Regions from separate parts of the Priestia sp. YIM B13551 genome, predicted to be linked through region 1. Evidence: predicted binding sites of a transcription regulator. Region 1 holds the regulator's gene; the other holds the start of a gene.

Region 1 (4,541 bases):
CTGCTGAACAATATATTTGTGTTCATCATATCCAATAGACACGTTTTCGAGATTTAAGACTTCATTTCCGCTTTGACGCTCAATTTCAAACGAAAAACTAGCTGATTTTTCGCCTTCGTTAGGTCGATTTATTAACTCCATTCGATCGAGCTGTTTACGTCTGCTTTGCGCACGTTTTGTAGTCGATGCGCGGGCGATGTTTCGCTGAATAAAATCATTCAGTTTTGCGACTTCATCTTGCTGCTTTTCGTACTGACGCAACTCTTTTTCATATCGCTCTGCTTTTTGTACAAGGTATTTAGAGTAGTTGCCCGTGTACTTCACCGTTGTTTTTTGTGTGACTTCATACACTTGATTTACGACTTTATCAAGGAAGTAACGATCGTGTGAAACAATTAAAATAGCTCCTTCATACCCTTGCAGAAACTGTTCCAGCCATGCTAAAGTTTCAATATCTAAGTGGTTGGTAGGCTCATCGAGAATAAGCAAGTCCGGCTTTGTTAAAAGCAGTTTTGCAAGAGCCAAGCGTGTTTTTTGTCCACCGCTCAAGGAGGAAATAGGGGTGCTATAGTCAAAGTTTGAAAAACGGAAACCGTGAAGAATAGATCGTGTATCCGCTTCATATTGATAGCCGCCTAAATCTTTGAACGTTACTTGAAGTTGATCGTACTCTTTGGTTAGTTTTTCGTATTGAACTGAATCATTAAAAATGTCTGGATCGCCCATCTTCGTTTCAAGCGTACGTAATTCTTTTTCCATCTTCTTTAACGGAGCAAAGACAGTCATCATTTCTTCCCATATGGAGAGTGTTGACTCAAGAACTGTATCTTGTCCCATATAATCAATGGAAACACCTTTAGGTTTAATAATTTCTCCGTTGTCATAAGAAAGCTGCTCAGCAATAATTTTTAATAAAGTTGATTTACCAGCACCGTTTCGTCCCACTAGGGCAATGCGGTCTTTTGATTGTACTTCTAACTTTATATTCGATAAAATGGGTTCTGCCCCATAGTATTTTGTAATACCGTTCAATTGTAGAATAATCATTTTTTCACCTCTAGTAGTATATCCATAGTGTATTTTAACATATTTTCAACTACAAGTTCTTCCTACAAGCGTTTGTAATTTGTACAGGGACAAGGACAAATGATGAAGCGAATGTTTTGATTCATGAAATAAAATGATTTTACGTGCACATTTTATACAGGATACTATGTTAAAATAAGAGATAAGTGCATCTCTGAACTTATATATGATGGATGTAGAAAATCCATCATGACTAACAAACGAATCCTTTGAAGGGCTAATTGCTTCGTTCTAGCTAACGACTTTAAGTAGTGCTGGATAGACAAAAGCCGTCGGGGTGTGAAGCGGAGTATATATAAAACAAGAGAAAAGAGAGAGAATTGGAAGCGCTACCTCAAAGCGGTTGATGCTTTGTGAAAGGTAATGCAATATGACTTGAAAATGTTAGTAATGACATACATGAACTGAGGGGGTACAACGTGAACACTGAACAATTAAAAATACCACAAGCAACGGCTAAACGATTGCCGCTTTATTATCGTTTTTTAAAAAACTTGCATGCTTCTGGTAAACAGCGTGTTTCGTCAGCAGAGTTAAGTGAGGCAGTGAAAGTTGATTCTGCTACTATTCGTCGGGACTTTTCTTACTTTGGAGCATTAGGGAAAAAGGGATACGGCTACAATGTGAATTATTTACTTACATTTTTCCGTAAAACGTTAGACCAAGATGAAGTAACGAAAGTAGCACTGATTGGCGTGGGGAATCTGGGAACGGCCTTTTTAAATTATAATTTTATTAAAAATAATAACACCAAAATTGAGTGCGCTTTTGATGTGATAGAAGATAAAGTCGGTACAAAAGTAGGTGACGTGCCGGTTTATCACCTTGACCAATTGGAAGATTATATGAGTGATGATATCTCAGTGGCGATTTTAACCGTTCCTGCCACTGTTGCTCAGCAAATTACCGATCGTTTAGTGAACTGCGGAATTAAAGGGATTCTAAACTTCACTCCTGCACGCTTAAACGTACCGGATGAGATTCGACTACATCATATTGATCTTGCTGTAGAATTACAGTCGCTTGTCTATTTTTTGAAAAATTATCCTGTTGAATAAGGTGGACTGTGTTACGATTTCCTTAAGTCTAAATTAATAAGGAGAGTGGGAATATGGGGATTGGAGCAGGCAGTTGGATTATTATTGCGATTGTAGCACTGCTTATTTTTGGACCGAAACGGTTACCGGAGCTAGGAAGGTCAGTCGGGCAAACGCTTAGAGAGTTTAAGCATGCCGCTAGCGGTGCATCAGAAGATCGTGAAAAAGATAAACAGCGTCAAGTAGATGACAAAGAGTAAAAGGGTGATCATAGTATGACTGAACAAGAAATGTCAATATATGATCATATAGGAGAGCTGCGAAAACGCATTTTAATTGTTTTATTTTTCTTTGTCATTGCCACAATTGGCGGCTTTTTTATAGCGGATAAGGTTATTGTCTATTTACAGCATGCTGATGAGGCAAAAAATTTAACGATGAATGCATTTAGGCTAACAGATCCAGTTAAGATTTATATGCAGTTTGCTGTTATTATCGGCTGTGTACTTGCAGCTCCTGTTGCACTGTATCAACTTTGGGCATTTATTAGTCCTGGTTTATATGAAAAAGAGCGTAAGGTAACGCTTGGATATATTCCTGTTTCCATTTTTCTCTTTATCGGCGGTGTCTCTTTTTCTTATTTTGTGTTGTTTCCATTTGTCGTCGATTTTATGACGCGCGTTTCTGATGAGCTGAATGTAAACCAAGTGATTGGCATTAATGAATACTTTTCTTTTTTAATGCAGCTCACACTGCCTTTTGGCCTGTTGTTTCAGCTTCCTGTCGTCGTCATGTTTTTGACGCGATTAGGAATTATAACGCCTATGTTTTTATCTCAAATTCGAAAGTATGCCTATTTCGTACTGCTAGTTATTGCCGCACTTATTACACCGCCGGAATTGCTCTCGCACATGATGGTGACAGTGCCGCTCTTAATTTTGTATGAAATCAGCATCATTATTTCCCGCATTTCGTATCGCAAAGTGTTAAAGGCAAGGGCAGAGCAAGAAAGAGAAGATGTTAGTATGTAAAAAAACCACTGAAACAGTGGTTTTTTTTATTTAGATGAATCATCTTGATTTTTATATTGCTGCTGCAACTTTTTAATTTTATAGTGCAAGATAAAAATGCGAACCGCAAATCTGAAATCGAATGCGGCTACGAGTGCAAATAAGATCGTAGGGAAGTTCCACACGGTTTCCTGAGCATTTTGAATGGCCAGGTAGGTGAATAAAATCCCCATAATAATATAAATAAACCCTCGTGTTAAAGGGATATTCTTCATAAAAACATGCCTCCAAAAATAAACTGCATTTGTTCTGCTTGCTTTTGCATTTCTATAATTTTATCTGCAAAAATAGTTTGAGATAAAATAACGATTGTATTCATCAACACGTGAGCAATAATGGGTACAATAATTAGTTTTGTTCTTGCATAAAGGAATGCAAATACAAATCCCATGGCTGTATACACGAGCAAATGTTTAAAATCCCAGTGTACGGCAGCGAAAATAAGGGAACTAATAAATGCAGAGATAAAAAAATTATATCGTTTGTGAAGAGAGCCGAAAATAATCTTTCGAAAAATAATCTCTTCTAGAATTGGTCCAATAACAGACGTAACGACAATGAGGAACGGCGTTGCTTTAACAAGATTAACAATATTTTGTGTGTTTTCAGATACTTGGGTAATGCCAAGAGCGTGCTCAATCATACCTGCTACAGCTTGACCAGCCATAGCCAAGAACACCCCAAGGACTGACCAGACAACAGTTACCGTTGTTCCCGCATGTTCTATACGCATGGACATGTCACGGCGCAGCAGCAGTAAGACAATAAGTAAACCAAGGATAAAGCTAATGATGGTCCAATAAGTCAAAAGCATGACATTCGCTGTTCGAACTGGATATTGATCAAACATTCCTGTTAATTTTAACAGCGGTATACCAACAACTCCTGAAAACTGCATAAGGATGTAGGTGAGGATAACATACCAATAACGTTTTTCCAATCTTCTATACTCCTTTAAAAGGTTTTTATGTATATATGTCGAAGAAGTACTGTGAAGTTAGTAATTTCTTCTTGCTCGTATTGTAACATACATATTATTGAACAGAGAAAAGAATGCTTTATTTCTCAAAATCGTCGAAATCTAAGACTATTATATGTAGTTGTCGTAAATTTTAAATTTTTTTTGTTTAATACTTGCAAAAAAAACCCACTTTGTTTTAATATAATAATTGTGTTAGCACTCGTTGAGGTTGAGTGCTAATAAAAATGCAAACATATTATTTGAGGAGGTTGTTTCACTTGTTAAAGCCATTAGGTGATCGCGTAGTGATTGAACTTGTAAAATCTGAGGAAAAAACAGCAAGCGGTATCGTGTTACCGGACAGTGCAAAAGAAAAACCACAAGAGG
Region 2 (4,541 bases), on a different contig from region 1:
ATATGCATTGGATTTTCAACCTGTATTGAAACCAGAAGATACTGAAGCTATGAAAGCAGGACAAACTCCTAATGATATTAAAACAGAACAAGAATTTATCTCTGAAGCAGACGCTATAACATTTATTTATCCTATTTGGTGGACAGGTCTTCCAGCCATTCTTAAAGGATATGTAGATCGAGTATTTGCATACGGGTTTGCTTATGCTCCTGGTGAAGAAGGAATCATTAAGCTTTTGAAAGGTAAAAAAGGCTTGATCATTAATACTCATGGTACTCCTAATGAAGTTTACGATGAGATTGGAATGACAGCTGGTCTGAAAATAACATCTGACATTGGAATATTTGATTTCACTGGAATTGAGACTGTAGAACACTTACTGTTTGGAAGTATTGGATACCTTGATGAAGAAGGATATAAAGGTATGTTAAATAAAGTTGAAGATACCTTTAATCGTCATTTCTCATAAAAAGATAAAAATACTGCCTAATTAGGCAGTATTTTTTGATGGCACTCTTTTATTTAATGGGCTTTAAAAATTGTAATATTTAGCTCTTTAGGTTCCTAGAACATCCATTATGGCAACTAAAAATGTAAGGTTATTATGAGTATCTTTAATTTAATTTCGCTAGTTTTTCAAGACGTTCTCTGTCTCGAATGATATAGCCTGGTGACTGCTTTTCAACAATATCTGTTTTACATAGTTGTGCTAGTACATGGAGCAGATGACGATATGATACGCCCAAGTACTCGCATACTTCAGTATGTTTCTCTTTATAAAAGTTACCATCAGCCGACAACATTATAAAAGCAGCGAGGCGGTTCTCAAGCGGATATGCCTGATTTTGGGTATACTTTGCTGAAGTTCTAGTTGCTTTCTCACTTAAAAAACTGCATAAATGCCTGAGAAATGTAACATCTGTTAAGAGCTTATTTTTACAGGCATTAATCGGAATAGCCAAACAAATGGTTTTTGTGACAGTTTGGATAGCTTTAGAATATCGTTGCGAATTTAATAGCTCTACTTCCCCCATGAATGTTGGAGCCTGTAAAAAATTAATCAAAGACACTTTTCCATTTTCGTGTGTAACATAGAGTTTTGCCTTACCTTCAACAAGATAATAAATATATTGAGGGTAGGAACCTTCCTTGTAAATAAACTCACCACGTTCAAATTGGCAGACTTGAATAAATGGAGTAATCGGAAAGGAAAAAAGTGATTGAATCGAATACTTTTCGATATAGTAACTGTGCATAGGCTCGTTTAAAAATTTCATTTTTTCTCCTATTGTTATAAAAATATGAGATATCTCACATTATTTTATACATTTACATGCTATGATGCAATAAAAGTTGATATATCAATAAGGAGTTGTCTCATACACATGATTAAACAAGACGAATATTGGAATGAAGTAGCTAATAAAAAGGAATTTACTACGCCTTTTCAACCTGAATTATTTCTCACACATGTTGACCGTGATGCTGTCATATTGGATTATGGTTGTGGTTATGGGAGAACCTTATCTGAACTAAGAGGTTACGGTTATAAAAATTTACATGGTGTAGATTTTTCGGAAGAGATGATTAAGAGAGCTAAGTCAAACGACTCGGAAATTGATTTTCAAGTTATTCAAAGTGGGAAGCTCCCTTTTCCTAATCATTCTTTAGATGCTGTTTTACTTTTTGCGGTTTTAACATGTGTGCATAAAGATGAGGAACAGAACGCTATTTTAAACGAGATTAAACGCGTGCTGAAACCAGGAGGAATCATATACATTAATGATTTTTCACTCAATCATGATAAGAGAAACAAAGACCGTTACGAAAAAGGTTTTGCTAAATATCATACCTATGGAGTATTTGAATTAGCTGATGGAGCCATTTTGCGTCATCATAGTGAAGAGCGCATAAAAGAGTGGACGAATCAATTTGAAGAAGTAGAATACAGAAAAGTAGAATATGCGACTATGAATGGTAATCGTTCTAATGGTTTAGTTTATGTAGGTAAAATAAGATAAATATAGATAAAAAAATCCATCTCTTGTGATAAAAGAGATGGGTTTTTTCGATTGTTTAAGATGGCACCTTCTTTGAATTTCCCGAGATTTTTCTTGCTGCAAAAGAAAAAGCTTCTGGAACGTAAAAAATAACACTTAACAGTCCTCTCATAGCTAACTTAGTCAGTGAAAAAGCTAGTTCCATTCTTCATCGCCTCCTTCTCATTACATATTTTATCGTAATTCACTGAAAATTCTTTGTTCATACAGTTCCTAGAACATATTTTATATTTACTAAAAAGAAACCTTAGTATTGGCAAGGTTTCTTTTCTTATTGTATAAGGTTCATTCATATGTATCCCGCTCTGAGCGAATATTGAAGATGAATTAAAACATGTTTTTTACTACTATATAGCATTTTCCGACGTTTTGTGATTCATAAAATAAATGGCAGCGTCAAATACGCACTTTTTAAAAGCTGATACCTAGCTTTTGTTATTAAAGTCCTTTATTTCTCTTTCAATAAGAGCTACCGAAATTTCGAATGCTTGTATTCTTCTTTTAGCTAAGGTAATTTGAGATTTATATCTATCAGCATTTTCTTTAGCTTCAAACGTTTTTACTGTCTGTCTGAGTTTGTGTAAAGTTGAATCAATTTGACGTTTTGCTTCAACTAATTCAGATACATCAAATTTCATTTACGTCTCTCCTTTTTATAATTTTTATCGGTAAGATGTCTTTCTTTAAAAAGGTTGTTTATCGGCAGAGCTACTGTTATCTATATTTCCTGCCCTGTACATGAGTAGCCATCCAAAAATGCTTATTATATCAAATACAGTGAACACAAACTTACCACTTAAAACTCCTCCTAACAATATACCTGATAAAATATTTTTTTATCTATAGAAATTGAAAAGGCTCCTTTGAAAGAAGCAGGTTTCTCTGAGGTATTAAGAGGTAACATTGATTTTTATTGAGATGCTCAGCTGTTCTAAAATAGCCTCTGCGTAAGGGTCAAGCTAAATAACCCATTCAAAATCTCTCAACGCAATAAAATTTGTCATACAAATTTTAATTTTCATCTTCACAACAAAAATAGTTTGTGATATACTTCACATGTAAGGATGTTCATATGAACTAACAAACTCTTGAATGTAAAGTAGAAAAAGCTATTTCACTCCGATGCCAATACGATTGAAATAGCTTTTTTTATGTTCTTATTTTGAGAATCCCCACCATTTTTGTTGATATGGCCTTCTATGAATTTTTCTAGAAGAAGTAAGTAGTAAGTGCTTGATCCACCTATCTTCCTTATTCATCCAATCGTTTCAGCAAATTCTCATTAAATAATTCTATTCCCCCCTTTGTTTGCATTTTGTAATCGAGCCACTGTAGATTGCTAAAAAACAAAATAAATTTTATCTATTTTCACTATAAAAATGTAGATAGAACAATAGCTACAAAACCTATTCCTAAATATGAAAGATTAATAATTGATCACTCCAGCTATAGCATTATTCCTATGTAAAAGGTTTTACAATTAAAAACATGATGAACATAATAATGGTAAATAAAGCCCCCTGAAGAACAAAGTTAATGGGCCTATGAGTATCTTCATTAGCCTTTGCAAGCCGTTTTAACCATCTTGTATACATTGCTAATTTTGCACAAAAGCTAAATAAAACACCTGCAATGATTGAAGCGATTGCTATTTTTAAGATATGAATTCACTCCTTTCTAAACTAACAGAAGGATGTCCATAACTTAACATAAAAACCTAAATAATACAAAAACCTAAGAATCATAGGAAGTAGTCTTTCCACTTTCTGTGCCGCCACTAATTAACCGCCCTACCTTATTTTCAAACATGATTCTTGCACTTTTTTTGTCATTGCTTCGCTACAATATTCAGTGCTGCAGCTGCTTTTGGCCATCCCACGTAAAAAGCCATATGGGTTATTAATGCGATGATTTCTTTTTCAGTCACTCCATTCTTTTTTGCCAGCTGCAGATGAAAAGGCATTTGTTCTGTGTTGCCAATACTAATTAAAGCAGAAAGTGTACTTAAACTTCTTTCTTTTGGTGTTAAAGTCGGATCTCTCCACACTTCCCCAAATAAGATATGTTCTCCATATTTCACAAAGTCAGGAGCAAGATTTCTCATTTCTTCTAGCAGCTTAGACTCAATGCGATTATTCATTCTATTTTTCCTCCTTTTGATTCATCATTTGTGCGATTCCTTGCCCAAATGACCAGTTTTCAAGGGGTGTCTCGTTTAATGTAATAAAGATATTGTTTGTAGAAATATTCAAGTGAGTGGAAAGTCCCTCTGCGATGGATTGGTATAGCTTCTTTTTCTGCTCGACCGTTCTTCCTTGCCCGCACGTAATGGAGATATAAATCATGTTATCTGTTCTTTTTTCTCCCCTTTCTAAGAGATACTGTGAATCATAGAAAAAATGCTGAGATGGATACGGTAAAAACAGTTGAAAATAATCGTCTTTTGGGATGTAAAAGTGTTGGATTAAAGACTGATGAATA

The links. The regulator Rex, encoded in region 1, represses fermentation and respiration genes when NADH is low (regulators of the CRP and FNR family bind a similar motif). The targets are predictions, from matches to a motif close to TTGTGAAATATTTCACAA.
Region 2: the regulator Rex is predicted to act here: its motif matches at 1,300-1,317, upstream of yeiL (transcriptional regulator YeiL).

The regions. Positions count from the first base shown of each region.
Region 1 is NZ_JBHZOX010000023.1:10,200-14,740, reverse strand. It holds gene ACFX4N_RS30510 (ABC-F family ATP-binding cassette domain-containing protein) at 1-1,047, opposite strand, end outside; gene ACFX4N_RS30505 (redox-sensing transcriptional repressor Rex) at 1,506-2,144, shown strand; gene tatA (twin-arginine translocase TatA/TatE family subunit) at 2,198-2,383, shown strand; gene tatC (twin-arginine translocase subunit TatC) at 2,399-3,154, shown strand; gene ACFX4N_RS30490 (YdiK family protein) at 3,181-3,408, opposite strand; gene ACFX4N_RS30485 (CPBP family intramembrane glutamic endopeptidase) at 3,405-4,133, opposite strand; gene groES (co-chaperone GroES) at 4,433-4,541, shown strand, end outside.
Region 2 is NZ_JBHZOX010000002.1:656,315-660,855, forward strand. It holds gene ACFX4N_RS12805 (NAD(P)H-dependent oxidoreductase) at 1-469, shown strand, start outside; gene yeiL (transcriptional regulator YeiL) at 615-1,277, opposite strand; gene ACFX4N_RS12815 (class I SAM-dependent methyltransferase) at 1,386-2,021, shown strand; gene ACFX4N_RS12820 (hypothetical protein) at 2,077-2,205, opposite strand; gene ACFX4N_RS12825 (hypothetical protein) at 2,486-2,698, opposite strand; gene ACFX4N_RS12830 (carboxymuconolactone decarboxylase family protein) at 3,889-4,200, opposite strand; gene ACFX4N_RS12835 (tautomerase family protein) at 4,202-4,541, opposite strand, start outside.